DNA from 3 places in the Colwellia sp. 6_MG-2023 genome. Region 1 is predicted to be linked to each of the others. Evidence: predicted binding sites of a transcription regulator. Region 1 holds the regulator's gene; each other region holds the start of a gene.
The links. The regulator FNR, encoded in region 1, switches genes on or off when oxygen is low (the NO sensors DNR and NnrR bind a similar motif). The targets are predictions, from matches to a motif close to TTGATCTAGATCAA.
Positions count from the first base shown of each region.

Region 1 (3,266 bases):
GATCCTCTTCTGAGTCTTGAACATAAAGCGCACGTTGTTTTTCCTTCAGGTACTTTTTGTTTTACTACTGAGTAGGTGTCTTTATCAATAATGTAGTAGTCAATGCCTTTTTCTTCGAGGTAATTAGGTAGTATATGTTCAGGAAAGCCAGGCTGTTTTTGATCGAGATTGACAGCTATAACGTCAAATTTAATGGGCGCTACACGTTTTAAGTGTAAAAGGATGTCAAGCATTACGAAAGAATCTTTACCTCCACTTATGGCACAAAGAATTTTATCGCCTTCTTCAATCATGTTGTAATCAGAAACGGCTTTGCCTGTTAGGTGTCTGATTTTTTTTTCTAGCTTATTGCTAATAGCTTGTTGAGTATTCATTAAAAACTACTTACCACTTAATCACATTAGATATTATATTTTCGATGGTAAATTCTATCATAGGTTAAAAGTTTAAAGTGGTATTAAAGTTGTTTGAAAGGGGATTATTTCGACGTTATATTAGCTTAATAAAGACTGAAAAAGGTTACATACCTCTTTCAGTCTTTGATTTCAGTATGAGAAAATACTTTTACTGTAGCGGAGACACATAACCTTCAGGTTTTAGCGCAAGTACATCACAGTTAAGTTGGTCAATGACATGCTCTGCGGTATTACCAATTAATGCTGCAGAAATACCCGTTCGGCCTATTGTGCCTAGCACAACTAGCTCAGCATCAATTTTATCCGCGACTTCTTCAATGACTCTTTCAGGTAAGCCTTCTTCAACGTGAGTGTTAGTGATATCAATTTCAAATTCAGTCGCATGTGCTGCCATCGACTTTTTATGATGTTGCAGCATAGTATTATTGTATTCACTAGAGTTAAACTCTGGTATTTCAATTGCAATGTTAACAGGTGTGCCAGGAAATGAATTTACTAAATGAACGTTTCCTTGAATCAGCTGTGCTAATTTTTTTGCTTCTTTAGTAATTTTATTATTAAGTGAATTGTGCTCTGTTTCATCACTTCCGACATTAATTGCTGCAAGTATGTTCCCATTGCTTGGCCATTCATGCTCTTTTACTAATAATACTGGACATGGACATTTACGCAATATATGCCAATCAGTAGGAGTAAAAATTACCGATTTGAATTTGTCATGTTGATGAGTCCCTTTAATGACTAGATCGTAATTATTTTGGATTACTTGTTCAATAATAGATTCAAAAGGGCGATTATGCCAAACAACTAAGTTACTAATATCAATATCAGGCTTTAAATTACTTATAATACCTTCTAGCCAAAGCTCTTTATCTTTAATAACAGATTGTCGCATAGCGCCACGATCATCGTTGGAAAGGATAGTAGTCATCTCATAAGAGAAGTCAAAGATACTTAGAAAAGCAGTTACTTCCACCTGACCGCCACTTGCTTTAATATTGGCAGCTAAGTCTATTGCTCTTTGTAATGCTTTTTGTTCATCAGTTGATGGGTCGATAACGACTAGAATTTTTTGATAGGTTTTCATGATAATTCTCCCTGTTGTTATACATTGGTTAAACTTTATTAAAGCTTAAGTAATTTATATCAAAAGTGTGAGATTAATGCTTGTTTTAAATCAAAGTATAAGGGATTTAAAACAAGCATTATAAATTATAACGCTAGAAAGCCTTTGAGGAGCTAAAGTTCGGCACAATTAACAAGTTCATTGAGGTTTATGATAGTAATAAGTTTACCATCAACCTTAATTAAGCCTGTTTTATGAAAACGATTTAATAAACGGCTGATTGTTTCAACGGTAAGTCCAATGTAATTACCAATATCGCTTCGTGTCATTGTAAGGCGAAATTCATTGGCTGATAAACCTCTGGCACGATAGCGTTTGCTTAAGCTGACTAAAAAAGTAGCAACACGTTGTTCGGCATTCTTTCTGTTCAACAACGTAAGCATTTCTTGATCGGTTCTAATCTCGTTACTCATTAAGCGTAAAACTTGTTTCTTAAGTTTTGGCATAGTATTAGATAAAGTATCTAAATTATCGTAAGGAATTTCACATATCATCGATGTTTCTAAAGCTTGAGCAAAACTTTTATGTTCTGATTCGGCAATAGCGTCAAATCCTAGTAAATCTCCAGCTAAGTGAAAGCCAGTGATTTGTTCTTCACCTTGTTCATTAACGGTAAAAGTTTTAAATGTACCAGAACGAATAGCATAAAGCGCCTGCATTTCTTGACCATCAGTGAATATTTTATCACCTTTGTGGAAAGGACGTTTACGATCAATAATTTGATCAAGCGTATTAAGTTCTTGATCATTTAAGGTAAAAGGTAGACAAAGTTCACTAACACTACAGTTTTGACAGTTAATATGCTGTGCACCAGGGGAACTATTATTTAACATAGGCTACTCATTTATTTTATAGGAATAGGGTAAATTTTCATTTATGTATTTACTCTAATTTCTAGGATAATGCTATGGTATTAGAACATCTGGTGGTATGCAACAATAAAACTATAAATACCAAAGGTTATTAGTACTAACGCCATTATCTTTTTGAACGATGGTTTAGTTAAAGTATTTTTAATGCTACTAAACCCAATAGAAAGAGTTAACAGTGCGGGAAGAGTACCTAAGCCAAAAAAGAACATAATACTCGCCCCAGTATATATGCTACCGCTTGCCAGTGCCCAAGTTAAGGTTGAGTAGACTAATCCGCAAGGTAACCAGCCCCAAATGGCGCCAAGAGTAAGTGCTTTTATTGGTGAATTTACAGGGATGGCTTTACTGGCTAAAGGTGATATGTAACGCCATAAATGCTTACCTAGGGCTTCTATTCGATTTAACCACATCAACCACTGACCTAAATATAAACCAAGTAAGATCATAAAGGTTGCCGAAATTAACCGTAGACCAGCAAGTGGCATTCCAATATTTTTTGCCGCGATAGAGCCGGTAAATCCCACAATTGCGCCGATAAAAGCATAGGAAGAAATACGACCAATATTGTATAAAATTACTAAGGCGGTTTTACTACGAGTAATTGAGGATGCTGTTGAGTGCTTAATAGGTCTCTGATTATTAACAGGTATTTGATTATTATATTTATTTGACTCAGGAAGGGCTGAAGTGAGCATGGTGGTAATCCCACCGCACATCACAATACAATGCCCTGAGCCAAGTAATCCTATTACAAATGCGGAGAATAAGTCTAGGTTCATTGAGTTAGTTACCGTTATGAGAACTGCTGACTTTGTTAGCCATGATTTGTACTGTCAGGTTTATCACTACTTT
Region 1 covers NZ_JAUOPP010000006.1:62,561-65,826, forward strand. Annotated here, with positions in the region: gene ttcA (tRNA 2-thiocytidine(32) synthetase TtcA) at 1-374, opposite strand, end outside; gene uspE (universal stress protein UspE) at 565-1,503, opposite strand; gene fnr (fumarate/nitrate reduction transcriptional regulator Fnr) at 1,656-2,375, opposite strand; gene Q4503_RS05665 (sulfite exporter TauE/SafE family protein) at 2,456-3,193, opposite strand; gene ccoS (cbb3-type cytochrome oxidase assembly protein CcoS) at 3,229-3,266, opposite strand, start outside.

Region 2 (3,266 bases), on a different contig from region 1:
GGAAAATCAAAGCCGCATTTGATCCACTCAATAAAATGAATCCAGGTAAGATATGTACCCCGATTGATTCAAGCGAACAATTAGTCAGTGTTGATGATACTAAACGTGGTTTTTTTGATCGACAGATTCCTATTACGGTAAAAGATTCATATAGTGCTGCCTTAGATTGCAATGGTAACGGTTTATGTTTTAACTACGATGTTAATAGTCCTATGTGTCCATCAAGCAAGGTAACTAAGGACAGACGTCACTCACCTAAAGGCCGTGCTGGTTTAATGCGTGAATGGTTAAGGTTACTAGAGAAGCAAGGTGTTGATATATTAGCACTAGAAACACAAGTAAATCATTGGTCAGTTAAAAAATTACTAGACACGACTATTACTAAATTCAAGCTTACTTTTTTTGAAAAAGAAGAGAATAAAAATGACTTCTCTCATGAAGTTATGGAAGCAATGCAAGGGTGTTTAGCGTGTAAGGCTTGTGCTAGCCAGTGTCCAATAAAGGTTGATGTGCCAGATTTTAGAAGCAGGTTTATCAACATTTATCATTCACGCTATCCTAGACCACTAAAAGATCATCTTGTCGCTAATGTAGAAATATTAGCACCATTAATGGCTAAAGTGCCAAAGTTGATGAATAGTATTTTAAGTTTGAATGCTTATGATAAGTTATCTGAAAAAACTATTGGTTACGTGAACACTCCATTATTAAGTGTTCCTACATTAAAAAAACAGGTCAAAAAAGCGGGTTATTCAGGGTTTGATTTAAATAAATTACAAGGTTTAACGAACCTACAACGTAAGGGTTACGTATTAATTGTACAAGATCCCTTTACATCTTTCTATGACGCTAAAACTGTCGAAAGTATGATGGCGTTAATAAAAGCGTTAGGTTTAGAGCCTATTTTATTACCGTTTAAACCAAACGGTAAGGCGCAACATGTGAAAGGGTTTTTAGCTCGCTTTGCCAAAACAGCTCAATCATCGAGTGATTTTTTAAATCAATTAACTCAACTGAATATACCCATGTTAGGTATGGATGCGTCAATGGTGCTCTGTTATCGCGATGAATACGCAAAAATTTTGGGTGATAAACGCGGTGACTTTAAAGTATTGCTCGCCCATGAATGGCTGTTGTCGTTTATTGAACAAGATGAAAAATTCAAAAGCATTGCAGATAAAAATCAGCAAGCGTTCAAATTATTTACTCACTGTACTGAGAAGACCGCTTTAGTGAATAGTGAAAATGAATGGACAAATATTTTTAGCCATTTTGGTTTGAATTTAGAAAAAGTGACTGTCGGATGTTGTGGTATGGCCGGTACCTATGGACATGAAAAGTCTAATTTAGATAACTCTAAAGAATTATTTAATCTAAGTTGGCAGCCTAAGTTAGCTGAGTTAGAGCAAACACAAATTTTGGCTACAGGTTTTTCTTGTCGGTCACAGGTGAAACGTTTAACAGCACTCAAAGCAAAACATCCTGTAGAGGCGTTATTAGCTAAATTACAATAACAAAACACTAAATAACCATTTTATTTGAGGCAACTATGTCAGATAAAAAACTTATTTTATTATTGAAAATATCTATTTGTATTGGTTTGTGCTTGTTAATTTTAGGTATATATTTACATAATTATAGTGATTATATGGAGTCTTTAGGCGTTACAGGCATCATTATTAGTGCGGTCTGTATTGCGTTGGGTTTAGTTTTTTCTTTGCCGACAAAAATGTATTTAACTTTTATACTTGTTAAGCGAGAAACAGAAGATCCTCCCCAAAATCATAAATTGAAATAAAGCCAACTTTTATAAAAAACCACCTTCGATAGACGGTGGTTTTTTTATGTCTGAATCTTGATCTATATCAAGCCCTAAGCTTAACTATGATATTAAAGTACACATTATAATTTGATTTTAATTATAGATTATCGAGTACGATATGAGCCTAACAACACTTCACAAACAACAAAAAAAATATGAGCGTAATACTTTTATTTTTCTGACTATTTTCCTTGCTCCCATTTTATCTGTTTGCATCGTTGCCGGTTTTGGCTTTGCCATATGGATAAGCCAAATGTTTATTTTTGGTCCTCCTGGATCTTAATACCTTGTCTACTTCAACATCAAAAGCCAATAAACGTGTTGATAATCCAGCGAGAAGGCGACTTTTACGTGGTCGGATACACACAAAACAAGTATTACGTTTACCTTGGGTAGTGAATGAATCTGTATTTACTTCGGGTTGCACACAGTGTCAAGACTGTATAAATAGTTGTGAAAGCAAGATCATTACTAAAGATGAAGAGGGTTTTCCAACCGTAGATTTTAGTTTAGGTGAATGTTCTTTTTGTAATAAGTGTATTGATGCTTGTGAGCAACCGCTTTTCTCTGGCGATTTTATTGATAATGAAAATACCAAGGATAAGATTGCTCAAAATAACAAACCTTGGCCAGTTAACATAGATATTAGTGATAAGTGTTTAGCTAAGAATAGCATTTATTGTCAAAGTTGCCGTGAGGAGTGTGAAACGAGTGCTATTAAATTTCATTACCTTAATTCCAGTATTCCTGAGCCAAGTATAAATGATGTTGATTGTACTCAATGTGGTGCTTGCATCAGTAAATGTCCACAAGATGCTATTTCCTTTATATTCGAGCCAAAAGCAAACTAATCTTTAGCTGTATTTACATTAAACAAGCGGTATTTAAAAAATTATATGACGAAAAATAATGAAAGTAGAACAGATGAATATCATGTGGCAAGTTTCGTCGCTTATCCTATTTTTGAGCAGTTAACCGAGGTGCAAAAAGCAATAACAAGGGTAGATGGTACTGAAATTCATGCAACCAGTGCAGAAGGTAAAATTGTTTTTACAATAGAGGGGCATAGTTATAAGGATATTGGCAACAAAATGGATACGATAAGAAATCATAAAGGCGTTATTAATTTATCACCTGTTTATCATCAGATTTTAGATGAAAGTACTGATAGTGAAAATAATTAAAGCAGCATAACAACGATAAAATTGAATGAAACATTTTAAAACGACATTAAATAAAGTGGGGAAGGTGACAAAATGATTAATCGCCGAGAATTTATTAAAGCCAACGCTATTGCCGCAGCGGCTGCTGTTGCAGGGGTGTCTGTGCCTTCTTTAGCATCAAACTTAATTACAAGTTCAGATATTACTAAACTCAAATGGGACAAAGCACCTTGTCGATTTTGTGGTACAGGTTGCAGTGTAAATGTAGGGGTCATGGATGG
Region 2 covers NZ_JAUOPP010000036.1:12,349-15,614, forward strand. Annotated here, with positions in the region: gene Q4503_RS17700 (FAD-binding and (Fe-S)-binding domain-containing protein) at 1-1,514, shown strand, start outside; gene Q4503_RS17705 (hypothetical protein) at 1,550-1,798, shown strand; gene napE (periplasmic nitrate reductase, NapE protein) at 1,941-2,105, shown strand; gene napF (ferredoxin-type protein NapF) at 2,110-2,673, shown strand; gene Q4503_RS17720 (chaperone NapD) at 2,719-3,006, shown strand; gene napA (nitrate reductase catalytic subunit NapA) at 3,079-3,266, shown strand, end outside.
Region 2: a site for FNR is predicted at 1,856-1,869, ahead of napE (periplasmic nitrate reductase, NapE protein). Genes of this name have one in related genera too.

Region 3 (3,266 bases), on a different contig from region 1:
GTTGAGAAGGGCCTTATTTTACTTGCGGCTAATTATTCGCAATTATTACCTTATATTAATGATGATCTTATCCCTCCTGATAAAAGGTATACCGTTTTATCTAGGTGGCCTAATGGAATCACACAAGTTGTGCCTAAAAATAATAATACAGCTACTTGGCTAACAGGAAAGTTCAATACCATCGCTGTTAGAGTGACAGATCAACCAGATGTTGTTGCATTATGTAAGCAAACGAACAAACCTATTATTTCAACCAGTGCAAACCTTTCAGGAAGTGAACCCGCAATGACGTGGCAAGCGTTAGAAAAAAATGCAGAATTAGCATCAAAAATAGATTTTATCATTAAAGGTAAAACGTTAGGGTTTACACAACCGTCAACGATTATTGATGCGTTAACGGGTGAAACATTCAGAGCGTAGTTGTTAGAACTCGAGAGAGTGTTTAATTTTTTTAGTGCATTAAATGGTTATGGCTATTTTTTAAAGGGGTAGCCTTTCATCTATAATCACATTAAACGAACTGTACAATTTTATTAGCAATTGACCATATGTGACGCCATTTGATCAAAGGCTTGTCTTAGGTGTTGCTCAATTTCTTTATCGTCAATCACTTTTTTCATTGCGTTATTCATACATAGCATCCACAAATCACGTTGCTTTTTAGTTACCTGAAAAGGCATATGTCTTGCTCTTAACTGTGGATGACCATATTTTTGTTCAAATAATCTAGGCCCACCTAACCAACCAGAAAGGAATTCAAAAAACTTCTGTCTGATATTGTCTAACGGTTGTTTATGAATGGCTAATAATTCTTGTAAATGAATATTAGTTTCCATTTCATCATAGAATGCTTCAGCCAAATTACGAGTACCTGACTCTCCACCAATAAGTTGATATAAGCTATTTTCTTGTACATTATGATTGTTTGATTTTGTGACCATGGAAATTATTCTTTTAAGTTTACTAAACATATTGATGGGTAATAACGTAAGAGGTTTTATATCACTATATTCAAGTATTATAACCTGAGTTGATAATGAAGCCATATTTAATAAGGTTAATAAAAGCAACGGTATTAATAATGAATGAAAAAGAGCAACTTTTAGCCTAGATAATGGCCATAATTAGAGTAAATACTTGATCGAAATCAACTTTAAAATCACTTTTGTTTTTTCACTAAAAAACATTGTCTGAGATCAAGGTTTTTGTTGGCGGTAGGATTATTATGTCCCTAATTAATTTAAGGACATAAAAACATGAAACATTCTATATTAGCAATCGCATTATTATCACTTTCTTTACCATCTTTAGCTAACCAAGCTGGCGATATAATCGTTCGTGGTGGTGCAACTATGGTTTCTCCAGATTCTGGTTCAGCTGGTGTAGCATTAGATGGCGCACTTACACCACTATCTCTTACTGTTGATGATAATACTCAACTTGGTTTGAACCTAGTTTACTTTTTTGACAGTAACTGGGCAATTGAGCTACTTGCGGCTACACCATTTACTCATGATGTTAAGTTACAAGATCCTGATGGTGTTACAAGTTCAGTTTATGGTATTGATCTTAATGGTGCTACTCTTGCTGAGGTTACTCATTTACCACCAACGTTAAGTGCATTATATTATTTTGATACAGGAACTGCTTTTAAACCTTATATTGGTGCAGGTATTAATTATACTATTTTCTTTGATGAGAAATTCACATCAACACCGAGAGCTGCAGGGTTTAGTGAACTCGAACTAGATAACTCTTTTGGCTTGTCAGTTCAAGTGGGTATGGATTACGAACTTGATGAAAATTGGTCGCTGAATATTTCAGCGCGCTATATCGATATTGAAACAGATGCTAAGTTTGATTTGTCTGATCCATTAGATGCAGGATTATCAGGAAGTGGTAGTGCAGCAGTTGATATTAACCCAATGGTATATTCAGTGATGCTTGGTTATAAATTTTAATCATATTAGTAATAGAATATAATTTAAAAGCAGTAATTTATTACTGCTTTTTTGTGTTCTTAAAATAACAATTCGGTTAGGCTACGAATATTATTTTTATAGGGCTAACATTATGGATCAATATCGTGTTTTTGGTAATCCCATTAAACAATCTCGTTCACCTTTCATTCATCAATCATTCGCACAAGCAACTAACCAAGTACTGAATTATGAAACTCAATTTGCTGAACAAGATGGTTTTCATCAAGCTGTAACTGAGTTCATTGCTCTTGGTGGTAAGGGCGCTAATGTGACAGCACCATTCAAAGAACAAGCAATGGCGATGTGTGATGAGTTAACTGAGCATGCAAAATTCTCTGGTGCGGTTAATACGTTAACCTTTAAAAACGGTAAGATTTATGGAGATACTACTGACGGTATTGGTTTAGTGAATGACTTACTAGCTCATAATGTGTGTCTTAAAAATAGTCGAATATTATTACTCGGTGCTGGCGGCGCTTCAAAAGGGGTAGTGTTACCCTTATTGAATCAAATTCCAAAAAGTTTAACTATTGCTAATAGAACAGTTTCTAAAGCTCAAGCGATTGTTGAACAATATACAAATCAACCTCTTTCTGCTTGCTCCTTTGAAGAAGCAAATGAACAAGAGTTTGATGTCATTATTAATGCGACGTCTGCTGGTTTAACTGGGGCAGGGTTGCCGATAGCTGAAAAACTTATTACTGAAAATAGTGTTTGCTACGATATGACTTATGGCAAGGAACTTACCCCTTTTTTGCAAAAAGCAACAGAATTAAAGGCTAAGCAAGTTATTGATGGATTAGGAATGCTTGTAGGCCAAGCTGCGGAAAGTTTTTACATTTGGAGAGGGATAAAGCCAAATGTTGATTCTGTTATTGTGAAATTAAAATCATCTTTTTCATAGGAGTAAATTTTGAACCAAGCAATATTATTTAATGATGACTTCTCTTTTAGTGTAGAAGAGTGTGCATGGTGTTTTACGGGTCAGGCATCAGGGCAAAAAGTGACAATATATTTTCATTCTGCAGAACTTGAAAAATTAAAAGCTATTGATGATTGTACAAAGTACGACTTAGAAGAAGTTGCTGAGCTCTGGTTAGAGAAAAATGAACTAGAGGGAAGTGATATTCATATTAAAATATGATGACTCATTAAACGCTGTTTATAAGTATAGTGAGTCATCAAATCATTGAGCAAACTCTAATTATTTTGATTTAAGTAGTCATTTTTCAACTCGACGTAATTTTCAGCTGATTTTTTTAGAAAATCAGCTTCACTTTCTTT
Region 3 covers NZ_JAUOPP010000001.1:1,360-4,625, reverse strand. Annotated here, with positions in the region: gene Q4503_RS00030 (Sua5/YciO/YrdC/YwlC family protein) at 1-420, shown strand, start outside; gene Q4503_RS00025 (group II truncated hemoglobin) at 534-941, opposite strand; gene Q4503_RS00020 (OmpW family protein) at 1,257-1,961, shown strand; gene aroE (shikimate dehydrogenase) at 2,074-2,886, shown strand; gene Q4503_RS00010 (hypothetical protein) at 2,896-3,126, shown strand; gene Q4503_RS00005 (gamma carbonic anhydrase family protein) at 3,183-3,266, opposite strand, start outside.
Region 3: a site for FNR is predicted at 1,138-1,151, ahead of Q4503_RS00020 (OmpW family protein). Genes of this name have one in related genera too.